2 regions of the Spongiibacter taiwanensis genome follow, and region 1 is predicted to be linked to the other one. Evidence: predicted binding sites of a transcription regulator. Region 1 holds the regulator's gene; the other holds the start of a gene.
What was found. The regulator LexA, encoded in region 1, represses DNA repair genes until DNA is damaged. The targets are predictions, from matches to a motif close to ACTGTNTNTANANACAGT.

Region 1 (7,675 bases):
AACCCAGGTCGATCCGCTGAAGCTGGTGAAGCTGGTGCAGGCCTCTCCCACGGAATATCAATTCGACGGCGCCACTGCATTAAAATGCAAAGCCGACTTGGAAAGTCCAGCGCAACGTTTTGAATATATAGAAGATTTGCTGGACAAGCTGGAACCCTAAAGCGATAACTGCGATAGTAACTGCCGCCGCCTACTGGACACAAAATGCCAATGAGCACACTGCGATTGAAAATAACGCTGGGACTGCTGCTGATACTGGTGCTGCCGGTTACCGTCAGCGCCAAAGAGAGAGAATTCCAGATTGACTTGTTGGTGTACGCCAACAATGACCCCAGTGCGGCATTTTCAGAAAACTGGCCCGACAACCTCCGCCTGCGCTATCCCAGCAACTGGCGGGCGCTCCCGCCGGTGGGCAGCACGGACCGAGAAATCACCCGCGTCGCCACGGTTGCGCCCGAGTTCGCCAAAACCCTCAAGTCGATGAGCCTGTCATCCCGATATCGCAAGCTGATTCAGGCGAGCTGGCGACAAACCTTGACCAAGCGCAGCCGGGCACCTGCCATTGTTATTCAGGGCGGCGACCCCAGTGGCGAGCATTTCGAGCTAGAGGGCTATATCAAAGTCGCCGTAGAGCGCTACCTCTACATCAGCACCGACTTGTGGTTTACCCGCTTTGGCGGCAACGGTGGCAATTATTATCTCCCCATGCCGCCTTACAAGCCCGGCGCCAATGAGCCGGTCGAACCCGACTTTGACAGTTTATTTGCGGCCGATGATCTCGACATTGAGCAAGGACCAGATACAGCGGATTCCGGCACTGCCAGCCCGGCGCCAGTGGCCAACGCCACGCCGATTAATCGCATCGTGGTCATGAATCAGGAACGCCGTCTGCGCAGTGGCGAATTGCACTTCCTCGATCATCCCTTGTTTGGTGTGCTGGTAATGATCAGCAACGCCGACGATTTGCCGCCTGTTGAAGCCGCGCCTCAGGAGCCCACACCGTAGGGGCGCTTACACTTGCAAACGCCGCAGACTCGCCGCCAGCAATTGCTTTACCTGCGCCATGCCGGTATCCAGCACGCGGCGGATGTCATCCATGGTGATTAATGCCTCAGTCTCTCCCGCAGCGGGATTCACCACCAGGCATACCGAGGCGTAGTCCATCTCCAGCTCCCGCGCCAATGCCGCCTCGGGCATACCGGTCATTCCAACCAGATCATTACCATCACGCGCCAGGCGCCGTATCTCCGCTGCGGTTTCTAGTCGTGGCCCCTGGGTTGCCGCATAACATCCCTCGGGGACAATGGGCATCGCCAGTGTTTGGGCCGCACTGATCAGCTGCTGACGCAGCGATTCACTGTAAGGGTAGCTAAAATCAATATGCTCAACCGCGCCATCTTCGCCGTCAAAGAAGGTGTGCTCCCGACCCCAGGTGTAATCATTGAGCTGATCGGGAATAGCGATCACCCCCGAGCCAAAGCGGCTGCCAATGCCGCCCACTGCGTTCACTGCGAGAATCTGGGTAACGCCAACAGAGTGCAGCGCCGACAAATTGGCCCGGTAGTTAATTTTGTGCGGCGGAATCGAGTGCTTGCCGCCATGACGGGGCAAAAACAAAAACTCCAGGTCATCAAACTGCAGTGACTGCAAATCGGCGCTGGGCGCCCCATACACGGTATTGATCCGGCGAACTTTACCGGGCTGTACCCCGGGCCAATCGCACAATCCGGTTCCACCTATCACCGCCACTTTATGCGCCATGAGTTTGCCTGCCTTCAATTGCTGATTCAGATTGATTTGCGAATGCGATGGGATCGATTTTCAACGTGGTGGTCGGGTAAGCCACATCGGCACCCAGTTCATGAATAATGGCCATCACCTGGAGCAACACATCCTGCTTAACGGCGTGATACTCCACCCAATCCCGGGTCTTGGTAAAGGTATAAATGAAAAAATCGAGGGAGGAGGCATTGTACTTGTTGAAGTTGACTATCAGGGTGCGGCCCAGGTCGATATCGGGGTGGTCCTCCAACATTGCCTTCACCCGGCGAATAATTTCCGGCATCAGGTCGGCATCCTGGTAGCGAACACCAATGGTTTCGTAAATCCGCCGATTGAGCATCCGGGAGGGATTTTCCACCGCAATTTGGGCAAAGGTCGCGTTGGGTACATAGAGCGGCCGTGAGTCAAAAGTGCGAATGCGGGTCAGCCGCCAGCCGATATTCTCCACCGTCCCTTCAATATCTTTGTCCGGCGAGCGAATCCACTCACCGACCGAAAAGGGTCGATCCAGATAAATCATCAAGCCGCCAAAGAAGTTCGACAGCAGGTCTTTCGCCGCAAAGCCCACGGCAATGCCCCCAATCCCGCCAAAAGCCAGCACACCGGAAATGCTGTACCCGAGGTTTTGCAGCACCATGAGGCTGGCCACGATGATCACCGTGCTGCGCACCAGCTTGCCCAGCGCCATCACCGTGGTTTGATCGACCGGCTCATCGGCGTTGCGGTATTCGTCCGACAGCAGGCGCCGCTCGACCTGACGCACCAGCGACACCAGGAACCAGGCCAGAATCAGGACCACCCCCATTGCACGAGCCGAGGACAGCAGCGGGAAAATTTCAGCATCGGTGGAATTGCCCACCACCTCCAACACGTAGCTCGCGCCCACCGCCCAGAGCATGAGGATCAAAGGCCGGCGGCTGGCTTCCAGCAAGGAGTCGTCCCACAGGTTGTGGGTTCGGGCAAATCGCACCGCCAGGCGTCGCAAAAAAGCGCTCAACAGCAGATTGGCGCTCAACACGACCAGCACCGCGATAATGACCTCGCCCATCCAGGGATACTGTTCTGGCTGATATTCGGCCCACCACTGCTGCAACATGCCCTGCTACCTCCGCTGCCCGGTTATTCAGATTGCTTACTAAGGGTGGCAAATATATAAAAAACCAGCCTAAAAAACCCATTACTTTTTTGGGACAGGAAGATTAAGTTTGACCCATACACAAAAATAACAGGTGTAAATAAAGCGAATTCACGCTTTTTGTCTTTTGGGTATTAGCATCGAAGCACCTCGGGAAAATACAGACTCGGCTAACACAGTAGCTGTGTTAGCGTTAGTTCAGGCTCGCATGTTGGAGGAAACAATATGGCCGCTGTAAGACCACAGGTAGGACGCTGGTACAAAGAACTTGAGATGGGACAGGTATTTGAGGTGGTTGCCATCGACGATATGGGCACAGTCGATGCTCAGCTCATTGATGGCGAGCTGTGCGAATACGACAGCGAGAGCTGGCGTCAGCTGACACTGGAAGCCATTGAAGAACCGGAAGATTGGCGCAACGCCTTTGAGTTGAGCGACGACGACTTCCGCGATTGGGACGACACCATTGTTCCAGAAACGTGGACCAGCCCGCTCAATGAAATCGAGTCCGACGTCATTAACGGGATTCTCGACGATTACTGAGTAAGGCCCCGACTCTCCCTCCCTGCTCCCGCCATCTTCGGCGGGCCTGCCGCGCTGTTTTCATCGCCAGCACCCCTTGCCATCCCACGCAGCAACTCGCCTCCAGCTTGCTGTAGTGCTTGTCGCAAAAAGAAGGTTGCACACCTGTGATTACTGTATATACTCACAGGTACTGTATAGATAACCAGATACCGAGACAGCGCAAATATGGAAAAGCTAACCGCAAGACAGGCTCAGGTTCTGCAACTTATCCGCAACCATATTGATGACACTGGCTACCCACCCACCCGGGCCGATATCGCCAGGGAACTCGGCTTTCGCTCAGCCAATGCTGCCGAAGAGCACCTCAAGGCCCTGGCCAGAAAGGGAGCAATCGAAATTATTGCCGGCGCCTCCCGGGGCATTCGCCTGCCGGAGTCACAGGGCATTCCTATCATTGGCCGGGTTGCAGCGGGTAACCCCATTCTGGCAGAGCAAAATATTGAAGATTACTGCGATATGCCCGCTTCGATCTTTTCTCCCAGCGCGGACTACTTTCTTCGTGTTCGCGGCGACAGCATGATCAACATCGGTATTTTCAATGACGACTTACTGGCCGTGCACCGTTGTAACACCGCGCTGAACGGCCAGATTGTGGTGGCGCGCATTGATGATGAAGTAACGGTAAAACGCTTCAAGCAGCACAAGAACAAGTATCAGATCAGCCTGATTGCCGAGAACGATGACTACGCGCCCATTGAAGTAGACCTGCGTGAGCAGGATTTTGCTATCGAAGGGCTCAGTGTTGGCGTACTGCGCCGGGGGAATTAATGATGTCTAACATTGAACAGCTGTCTTTGTATCAAGATCACGCCAACACCAACAGCAGTGCTGCCCTCAGCGCGCCCCGTCCAGAGCGGCGCGAGTCTAGCAAGCCAGATGAAGCCAACATGCTGGACCAGGCCAGCGGTCTGAACGAAATCAAATTGACAGGCAACAGCCATATGGCCAAAGCCCTGCTTGCCGGAGTGTTGCTGGAGTTGAGCGGTAGCTCGGATCAACGCTGGGTATGCTGGGTTGGACCTCGCCCCCTGAAACCCCTGCTCGACGCCGGCAGCAGCCTCAGAGGCCAGCGAATTCTTCAGGTGGTTGCCCAGAACGACAATCTTTGCCAAATCGCTGCCAGGGCGCTGGAAACAGGCCGCAGCCATACCGTTGCCTTGCTGGTTAGCGAGACGCTCAGCAGCGCTCAGCAGAAATTGTTGTCAGATGCCGCCCGGGCGGGCAGTGCAGAGTGCCTGATTATTCGAATGGCGTAATGACGCCCGGCACCCATTGGTAATTAATGCAGGGTCTTTGATGTGTCCATGTCGAGGGTGTCGACTTCGTCTTCTTCCTCGGCGTTCAAGGCCGCCTCATCGTCCATCACCGCAGCGGCTTCAAGCCCTGCCTGAACCATAGCGCGGGCTACCTCCAGGCAAGATCCGGTGATATGACGCCGAGTTTCGTCGGAAAACTGGATTACAAGCAAGGGCTTCTCGTCACTCTCTGCTTTCTGCAGGACGATATCGCCGTTCGCTAATTCCACCAATTCAAGATATGACAGCACAAACGATTCCTTGGTCATTGAGGCCCCTCATCAGGCGCCGTAGCCGGTAGTGTACCAAATGGCATTGCAACGCTGCTAATTTTGCTGGCCTGCAAAATGGGCGGCGTGGCACTTGGCTTACACGCGCTGCTTTCAGACTACGCCCACTGACGGGGGACAGGCAAGGAAAGATGGTGATGGCGGTCAGGCGCAGCGGTGCGCGGCACCTCGATTTTGCGACCCTCAGTACTCCATCAGCGTCGCCCGGTGGCGATTGATGATACTGAGCAATTCGTCGTACCACTGTTGCAACTCATCCACGTCGCGGGAGTGGGTGGCCAGGCTGTCCCGGGCGATCAGACCAGAAACTTCCGCCGTCATTACCGCGCCCGGCGCATTGATAAAAGTCTCGCTCACCATGGCCTTGAGCCAAGCGGTGTGGCGCTCCCGGTCGGCCAGCTCCACGATTTCCGGCGGCATCTCTCGGCCTTCAAAATCCCGGGCAAAGTAATTTCCGGCAGGCAATTGCTGAGGAAATTTAGGCTGTTGGGTGATCATATCGGCAAGGTGGGCGCGGTAGGCCAGCTGTAATTGCCAAACCACCGCATCGGCCATCGCCCTGGGGTAATGGCCACCCCAGTGGGCGCCGCCCTCCTCTGCAAGGGCGGCGAGAAACTGCTTGGCAAAATGGGTATGCAGATTGCACTGCCCGCGATAGGACTCTCTCATTGCGCGTGTCCCTCCGGTTACTTGGCCGACTTTTTGGCTTTGGCGTTTTTATCCCGCACCTGCCATTTGCCACCCTCGTAAAAGGCCGACCAGCCCGATGGCTTACCGTCGACTTCAGACTGGACATACTGCTCTTTGCTCTTGCGGCTGTAGCGAATAACCGTGTCCCTGCCCTCGTCATCCTGCACCGGCGCAGAGAACAAGAAAGTGTACTTAGGATCAATCTCGGCCTTGTGAGGAAGAATCTCCTTCACCAAGGGCGCGCGGGTCTCCCGATTACGCGGGAAGCCACTGGCGGCCAGAAACAGCCCCGAAGCACCGTCGCGCAGGACGTAGTGGTCGTCGACTTTCTCGCACTGGAGTTCGGGCATGTCGACCGGATCCATCTTCGGCGGCGCGGGCTCGCCGTTCTTGAGCAACTTCCGGGTGTTTTTACAGCTTTCGCTGGTACAGCCAAAATACTTGCCGAAACGACCGGTCTTCAATTGCATTTCCGACCCGCACTTGTCGCATTCGATGGTCGGTCCTTCATAGCCCTTGATTTTGAAGGCGCCCTTCTCAATTTCAAAGCCGGCACAATCGGGGTTGTTGCCACAGATATGCAACTTGCGACCTTCATCAATCAGGTAGCTTTCCATGGCGGCATTGCAGATCTTGCAGCGGTGCTTGCTGCGCAGTACCTTGGATTCCGCCTCGTCATCTTCGCTATCGATGCTGACGAACTCTTCACCGGGAACGAGATTGATTGTTTGCTTGCAACGCTCCTTGGGCGGCAATGCGTATCCCGAACAACCCAGAAATACCCCGGTGCTGGCGGTGCGAATCTGCATGGGACGGGAGCAATTTGGGCAGCTAATATCGGTCTCGGTCGGCTGGTTGCTGCGCATCCCCTTGGGGCCATCTGCCTCCGCGGTTTCCAGGGCCTGCTGAAAGGCGCTATAGAATTCATCGAGCAGCTTTTTCCAATCCTTATCGCCCGAAGCCACGCTATCGAGGGACTCCTCCATGCGTGCGGTAAAGCCATAATCGAGCAGATTGCTAAAGCTTTCGACCAGGCGATCAGTAACGATATCGCCCATCTTTTCAGCGTAAAAACGACGACTCTCTACTTTGACGTAGCCCCGATCCTGGATCGTCGAAATGATGGAGGCGTAAGTTGAAGGCCGGCCAATACCACGTTTTTCAAGCTCTTTGACCAGCGCCGCTTCGGAGTAGCGCGGGGCTGGCTTGGTGAAGTGCTGACTGGGATCGACTTTGACCAGCTTCAGGGCATCGCCGACTTTGACATCGGGTAGTACCTGATCTTCGTCTTTTTTGCTCTGCATGGGCGGCTGCACTGCCATAAAGCCATCAAAGCGGACCACGCGACCCCGGGTGCGCAACTCAAAGTCGCCAGCATTGACCACCACCGAGGTGCTGGTAAATTCGGCCGGCGCCATCTGACACGCCACAAATTGCCGCCAAATCAGTGTGTATAGCCGCTCAGCGTCGCGTTCCATTCCCTGAAGCTGGGTCGGCTGTACATTGACATCCGAGGGACGGATCGCCTCGTGAGCCTCCTGCGCGCCTTCTTTACTGCTGTAAGACAGGGGCGCATCCGGCAGATAGGCCTTGGCAAAATTATTGCCGATGTACTCTCGACAGGCCTGCACCGCCTCCTGGCTAAGGTTGGTCGAGTCGGTACGCATGTAAGTGATGTAGCCCGCCTCGTAAAGCCGCTGAGCCAGCATCATGGTTTTCTTCACCCCAAACCCCAGCCGCGTGCTGGCGGCCTGTTGCAGGGTAGATGTGATGTAAGGCGCCCCTGGTTTGGAGCGAGTGGGTTTGTCCTCTCTCGCGGCAACCTCAAATTGGCTTTCCTGGAGGGCCGCCACCGCTGCCATCGCACTGGTCTCATCGCCGGGACGGAAGTTTTCGCC
Region 2 (7,675 bases), 1.3 Mb from region 1:
GTCGAGGGGAAAGGCCGCAAAGCGCCTTTCCCCTGAGCAATTTCGCCTAGAGCTTCATATCGTCGAAGAAGGATTTCACACCATCGAACCAGCTCTTTTTACGCGGTGACTGCTTGTCGTCCCCTTCCAGGCTGGCTTGTAATTCCTGAATCAATTCCTTCTGCCGTTTGGTCAACGACACCGGTGTCTCGATGATCACCTTGCAAATCAGGTCACCAGTGCTGCCACCGCGAACCGGCGCAATGCCCTTGCCACGCAAGCGGAAGGAGCGACCTGTTTGGGTTTCGGCGGGAATCTTCAACTTCACCCGACCATCGAGAGTGGGTACATCAAGCTCACCACCGAGGGCGGCATCGGCAAAACTGATCGGCACTTCGCAGAACAGGTTCTTGCCGTCGCGCTGGAAGATGGGGTGCGGCCGCACCGACATCTGCACGTACAGATCCCCGGCCGGACCGCCATCGGGGCTGGCCTCACCCTCGCCACTCAGGCGGATGCGATCGCCAGTATCCACGCCAGGGGGAACCTTCACCGACAGAGTTTTGGTCTCTTCCTTACGACCCTGGCCACCACAGCTATTACAGGGGTCGGAAATAACCTTGCCCGAGCCGCGGCAGGTAGGACAGGTCTGCTGCACAGCAAAAAAGCCCTGCTGCATCCGAACCTGCCCCATACCATTACAGGTACCGCAGGTCAGCGGCGTGCTGCCTTTCTTGGCGCCGCTGCCATCACAGGTGTCACAGCTGACCAGGGTGGGGATACGAATCTTGGCCGTGGTGCCTTTAACCGCCTGCTCCAGGTCAATTTCCAGGGTGTAACGCAAATCCGAACCGCGCTGGGGCCCACGCTGACGACCGCCGCCACCGAAGATATCGCCAAAAACATCACCAAAGATATCGCTGAAGCCCGCGCCACCACCGCCGCCAAAGCCGCCGGCTCCTGCGCCCACACCTTCGTGACCAAAACGATCATAGGCCTCGCGCTTTTCCTTATCAGAAAGCACTTCGTAGGCTTCGGTGGCTTCTTTGAAGATATCAATAGCCTTGGGGTCATCCGGATTACGGTCGGGATGATTCTTCATCGCAATCCGGCGATAGGCCTTTTTGATTTCCTTCTCGTCGGAATCTCGGGAAACACCGAGGATTTCGTAATAATCTCGTTTTGACATGGGCTCGCTACACGCTTGACGGGAGACGGGAAACGCTCAAGGACGCAACCTGCTCACCGGTAAAAATCCGCTTTTCCAACATGCCAAACGGGAGAACGCAAAACACACTGACCTCGGCCTTTGCGTCTTCCGTCTCCCGTCTAGCGTCTTGCCAAGCGGGGCAATACCCCGCTCAAGGTCTTACTTCTTGTCGTCGTCTTTAACTTCTTCAAACTCCGCATCAACGACGTCATCGCCAGCTTCCTTGGCGCCACCCTCGGCCTGAGCACCTTCCGCCTGGGCTGCCTGTTCGGCATACATTTTTTGGGCCAAGCTGCCGGAAGCTTCGGTCAACTTCTTGGTCGCCGCTTCAATGGCGTCCACATCGTCACCTTTGATGGCCTCGTCCACTTCAGCCAGCGCCGCCTCAATAGCAGACTTCTCTTCCTCAGTCGCTTTGTCGCCCGCTTCCTCAAGGGTTTTGCGAGTGGCATTAGCCAGACCTTCGGCAGTATTGCGCGCCGTGACCAGAGCTTCGAACTTCTTATCCGCTTCCGCATTGGCTTCCGCGTCGCGAACCATCTTCTCAATTTCGGCCTCGTCCAGGCCGCTGGAAGCGGTGATGCGAATCGACTGCTCTTTGCCGGTGGCCTTGTCTTTGGCAGACACATGCAGGATACCGTTGGCGTCGATATCAAAGGTAACCTCAATTTGCGGCAGACCGCGGGGCGCCGGCGGAATATCGGCCAAATCGAAACGACCCAGCGACTTGTTGCCGGAAGCCTGCTTGCGCTCACCCTGCACCACATGGATGGTCACGGCGGTCTGGTTGTCTTCGGCGGTGGAGAACACCTGCGACTTTTTGGTCGGAATGGTGGTGTTCTTCTCGATCAGCGGAGTGGCCACACCGCCCATGGTTTCAATACCCAGGGTCAGCGGGGTCACGTCCAACAGCAGCACGTCTTTCACGTCGCCAGACAGCACCGCACCCTGCAGGGCCGCACCCATGGCTACCGCTTCGTCAGGGTTCACGTCTTTGCGCGCATCTTTGCCGAAGAATTCAGATACCTTGGCCTGCACCAGCGGCATCCGGGTCTGACCACCGACCAGAATCACTTCGTCAACTTCACTGGCAGACAGACCAGCGTCTTTCAGGGCGATCTTCATCGGCTCCAGCGAACGCTTGACCAGATCCTCAACCAAAGACTCCAGCTTGGCCCGGCTCAGCTTGACCACCAAGTGCTTGGGACCAGTGGCATCGGCAGTGATGTAGGGCAGGTTCACTTCAGTCTGCTGACTGGAAGACAGCTCAATCTTGGCCTTTTCAGCGGCTTCTTTCAGGCGCTGCACAGCCAGGGAATCGCCTTTCAGGTCGATACCGTTTTCTTTCTTGAACTCTTCCGCCAGGTAATCAATCAGGCGCATGTCGAAATCTTCACCGCCCAGGAAGGTGTCGCCGTTGGTGGACAACACTTCGAACTGGTGCTCACCGTCGACTTCAGCAATTTCGATGATGGAAATATCGAAGGTACCGCCACCGAGGTCATATACCGCCACGGTGCGATCACCCTTGGCCTTGTCCATACCATAGGCCAGGGCCGCCGCAGTGGGCTCGTTGATGATCCGCTTCACTTCCAGGCCCGCGATGCGACCGGCATCTTTGGTCGCCTGACGCTGGGAGTCATTGAAGTAGGCCGGCACGGTGATAACCGCTTCGGTGATTTTCTCACCCAAGTAGTCTTCCGCGGTCTTCTTCATTTTCTTCAGCACTTCGGCAGAAATTTGCGGGGGCGCCATTTTCTCGCCCTTTACTTCTACCCAAGCGTCGCCATTGTCGGCCTTGGTGATGCCGTAGGGCACCATTTTGATGTCTTTCTGTACCACGTCATCTTCAAAACGACGGCCGATCAAACGCTTGACCGCGTACAGGGTGTTTTTAGGGTTGGTCACTGCCTGGCGCTTGGCGCTCTGTCCGACCAGAATCTCGTTGTCATCGGTGTAGGCAACGATGGACGGTGTGGTGCGCGCACCTTCAGAATTCTCGATGACCTTGACCTTGTCGCCATCCATCACGGCGACACAGGAGTTGGTTGTCCCCAAGTCGATACCAATGATTTTTCCCATGTTTGTTCTCCGCTATCTCTCGCTGCCCGCACAGGGCATGAAACTGACTTGCTGTTAGATATTGGCCCGATGGCGAAAACTTCAAGACCTGCCGGGCCACCAATTCAAAAAAATGTCAAACTCAGGCGCCCTTGGCCACCACCACCATCGCCGCCCGCAGCAAGCGACCGTTCAAGGTGTAACCCTTCTGCATCACATCAATAACGGTGTTGGGCTCCACATTGGGGTTGGGCACCATCGCCATTGCCTCGTGAAACTCGGGGTTGAAGGGCTCACCAGTGGGATCAATCTGTTCGACATTATGGCGCGCCAGGGCATCCACCATGGCTTTCAGAGTCAACTCGACCCCTTCCAGCACCGGCTTGAGGGTGTCGTTTTCCCGGTCAGCCGAGGCCAGTGCACGGTCCAGGTTATCCACTACGGCCAACATGTCACCGGCGAACTTCTCCAGGGCAAACTTACGCGCGTTCTCGGCATCCTTCTCCGCCCGGCGCCGGGCGTTTTGGGCCTCTGCCGCCGCCCGCAAGGCCTGCTCTTTGGCATCGGCCGCTTCTTGGCGCGCCGCTTCCAGCTGCGCCTCCAGGCTGGGCTCTGCCTCAGCCGCCTCAGGGGTCTCTACCGGGGCCTCTTGAGACACCTCCTCGGGCGCCTCCTGGTTTTGAGTTTTGTCTTGCTCTTCAGCCACCTTTCGCTCTCCAATACAGGGCAAAAAACTGCGACCTTGCGTCGCGATGCAGGGGATATGGGGCTGCCCGGCGCGATTTCAAGGCACCCGAAAAGATTTTTGCCTGCCACGCTTGGGGGCTATTGTCGGACGCCCCAGAAATACTGTATAAATATACAGACAAAAATCTTTTCGCAGGCACCTTATGCTGACCCATTTGAGTATTAGCAACTACGCCATTACTGAAAGCCTCGAGATCGAGCTGGAGCGCGGAATGACCGTGCTCACCGGCGAAACCGGCGCAGGTAAATCCATCATGCTCGACGCCCTCGGCCTGACCCTCGGCGACCGGGCCGATAGCAGCATCGTTCGCCAGGGCGCGGATCGAGCGGATATTCACGCCACCTTCGACCTGTCCAGCATTGATCAGGCCAAGGCCTGGCTGTCAGAACGGGAGCTGCTGGATGGCGACGACTGCCTGCTGCGCCGAGTCATTACCAGTGAGGGTCGCTCCCGGGGGTTTATCAATGGCCAACCCGCCACCCTGCAAGACCTGAGGGAGCTGGGCGGCCTGTTAATTGACATCCACAGCCAACATGCCCACCAATCGTTATTGAAGAAGCCGTATCAGCGACAATTGCTGGACGCCTTTGCCCAGGCCAGTGACTTGGCAGAGCAAACGCATCAGCACTATCTGGATTATCAATCGCTGAACAAAACCCTTCAGCGGCTGGAGAGCCAACAGGCTGAGCAACATGCTCAGGAGCAATTATTGCGCTATCAGCTCGAGGAACTGGAACGGCTCAACCTGCAGCCGGGCGAAGTGGAAGAATTAGAGGCATTGCAGGGGCAGCTCGCTAACGCCGAGCAGATATTGAGCGCCAACCACCATAGCCTTGCCCTGTGCAAAGAGGGTGAGGTCAATGCCCTCGGGGTAATTCACCAGGCCCTGTCATCGCTGCAGAGCGGCGATTACCAGCACCCCAGCCAAAACAATGCGATTCAATTACTGGAAACCGCAAAGATCCAGATAGACGAAGCCGCCCGAGAATTGCAGCAGGTGATCGATGCAACCGAAGTCGACCCTGAGCGGCTGCAACAGGTGGAAGAGCGCCTCGACACCATTTATCAGACCGCCCGTAAACACCGAGTGGCACCCGAGGAGCTCCCTCGACTAATGGACGAATTTGCAGCGCAACTGGAGGGCCTCGACGCAACCGATGAAAAACTCGATCAGTTACGCACGCAGCGAAACCAGCTGTGGCAGTCCTATCGAACAGCGGCCGACAAGCTGAGCGAAAAGCGCCGGAAAGGTGCCGCTACCATGAAAAAAGAAGTTGAGAAGCAACTCGCCACGCTGGCCATGAAACACTGTAAAGTGGAGCTGGCCCTCAACCCACTAAGCAGTGAAGACGCTCATCCCTACGGCCAGGAAGAGGTGGAACTGCTGATCAGCACCAACCCCGGTGCACCATTGGGCGCGCTATCTAAAATTGCATCGGGCGGTGAATTATCGCGGATCAGCCTGGCTATCCAGGTTGTCACCGCCCAGGTTGCCGCCGTGCCTACGGTGGTCTTTGACGAGATTGACGTCGGTATTGGCGGCGCCACTGCAGAAATTGTTGGTCAACTGCTCAGCACCCTGGGCCAACGCAGCCAGGTGCTCTGTGTGACTCACCAAGCGCAGGTTGCCAGCCAGGGCGACCACCATATTCGCGTGCAGAAGGTCGGCGACAACAAGCAGCTTCGCACCGAGCTGACCTTCCTGACCCAGGAAGAAAAAATTGATGAAATTGCACGGATGCTGGGCGGCATTGCCATCACCGAAAACACCCTGGCCCACGCCAAAGAGATGCTGAGCACACGACACTAAGCACTCGACCTAACCACTCGACACAAGGGGAGAAGCCCCCATCTCCCTCCTCACCAAGCCGCCACCCCCCGAAGGCGGGGTTAAATAGGCAAACAACGACGATAAAAAAAGGGACGCCGCAGCGTCCCTTCTCTTTGTTGCATTGCCTGATTTGCAGGGCTTAGCCGCCGAGACCGCCGAGCAGACCCGGCAACAGCGTGGTCAGCTCATCCAGCGCCGCAGTCGGATTTTCTGGGTCGAGAATTTCCGCCAAGGCATCAAGACCAGCGTCACCACCACCCAGCGCATCAACCAGGTCGGTCACAATCGCGGTGGGATCTCCACCCAGACCCTCCAAAGTCTCCGTCAATGTCTCAAGGGCCGCTGTGGGGTCACCGCCACCGCCAATACCACCAAGCAGATCGGTAATGGCCTGAGCCGGATCATCACCCAATGCGGCCAGCAATTCCTCCAATGCGGCTTGCGGATCATCACCCACCAACTCGGTCAGACCGGCCAGCAACTCTTCGAGGCCAGCCTGAGGGTCGCCGCCACCCAGGCTATCAACCAATTCGGTTAATGCCGCCTGAGGGTCTTCACTCAGCGCCGCCAGCAGCTCTTCCAAGCCGAGACCGGTCGGGTCGCCGCCATCGAGCAGGTCCAGCAGGGTCTGCAGACCTGCTGCAGGATCATCACCGCCGAGCATATCAATCAGCTCGCCCAGCTGCTCAGGGAAGAGCTCCTCGAGCATGCCGAGGTCGCCGCCTTCTTCCAGGAATTCAGCCAGTGATGCCGGATCAAAGCCTTCACCCAGCAGGGACTCAAGCAGTTCAGGATCAATAGTAGCCGGATCCTCGGGTTCACTCGGGTCCACCATCACCCGCTCGGCACCAGTACAGGTGTCGTACACATAGACCGCTTCGTTGAGATCCACCGTCAGAATTTCGGCGTCGATCACCAGCTCTACCCGATCAAAATCCTGTTGGGTAATAAAGCCCAGCAGATATTTGGCATTGGAGGAGTAGTCTTCCAACGCAGGGAAGCTGAACGCACCGGGATCCAGGCTGGTGGCCGGGTCATTAGGATCAAAGGCCGGGAACAGACCGGTGAAGCCACCCAGACCGGAATTGCTCTGCACAATCCCCTGACCGAGCAAGGCAATCGCCGTGTTTTGACCCACACCGGCGCCACCATTTTGCACACCGTTGAGGTAGGTTTTTACGGTAAAGCGACGCGCCAGACTCAGATCCACAGTGCCGCCGGGCACGCTCACAATAAAGCCTACAACTTGACCACCGGCAATCGCCTCGGGGAAGTTGACCTGCAAGGTTTGCGAGCCGGTCACATTCAGGCCGCCATCACCGAGCAGCGCATCGAGCAGACCAACGTTATAGTTAATGATCGCGAAGGATTCGAGATCATTGTCTATCGCGTTATCAGGCGAGGTGACATCACAACCTTCCACCAGCGGATCGGTCAGCAGATCGGTCAGCGTACACACCAGCCCTGACTCGACAGTCGCCACCGTTGTGCCCATCGGCGCACCGGCTGTGCACTGGAAGTTTTGAGCAATGGCCGCCACATCACATGCATCACCGATGCCGTCGCCGTCAGAATCCAACTGGTCTGCGTTCGGCAGTGGGCAATTGTCGACTCCATCGTCTACGCCGTCGCCGTCAGAGTCTGCATCACATGCATCACCAATGCCGTCGCCGTCATAATCGGTTTGTGCAGTGTTTGCGACAGTGGGGCAGTTATCGACATCGTCAAGCACGTTATCAGCGTCGTTATCCGCCTCACACGCATCACCAACGCCATTCCCGCCGGCATCGGCCTGATCAAAGTTCGCTACCGTCGGACAGTTATCGCTACCGTCCAGAATGCCGTC

Region 2: the regulator LexA is predicted to act here: its motif matches at 4,099-4,116, upstream of recN (DNA repair protein RecN).

The regions. Positions count from the first base shown of each region.
Region 1 covers NZ_CP098455.1:354,821-362,495, forward strand. Annotated here, with positions in the region: gene mfd (transcription-repair coupling factor) at 1-160, shown strand, start outside; gene NCG89_RS01805 (CsiV family protein) at 211-1,005, shown strand; gene NCG89_RS01810 (S-methyl-5'-thioinosine phosphorylase) at 1,012-1,761, opposite strand; gene NCG89_RS01815 (mechanosensitive ion channel family protein) at 1,751-2,878, opposite strand; gene NCG89_RS01820 (DUF6763 family protein) at 3,143-3,460, shown strand; gene lexA (transcriptional repressor LexA) at 3,668-4,270, shown strand; gene NCG89_RS01830 (hypothetical protein) at 4,270-4,758, shown strand; gene NCG89_RS01835 (hypothetical protein) at 4,782-5,066, opposite strand; gene NCG89_RS01840 (hypothetical protein) at 5,271-5,756, opposite strand; gene topA (type I DNA topoisomerase) at 5,774-7,675, opposite strand, start outside.
Region 2 covers NZ_CP098455.1:2,792,801-2,800,475, reverse strand. Annotated here, with positions in the region: gene dnaJ (molecular chaperone DnaJ) at 47-1,168, opposite strand; gene dnaK (molecular chaperone DnaK) at 1,349-3,271, opposite strand; gene grpE (nucleotide exchange factor GrpE) at 3,393-3,956, opposite strand; gene recN (DNA repair protein RecN) at 4,141-5,808, shown strand; gene NCG89_RS12750 (thrombospondin type 3 repeat-containing protein) at 5,969-7,675, opposite strand, start outside.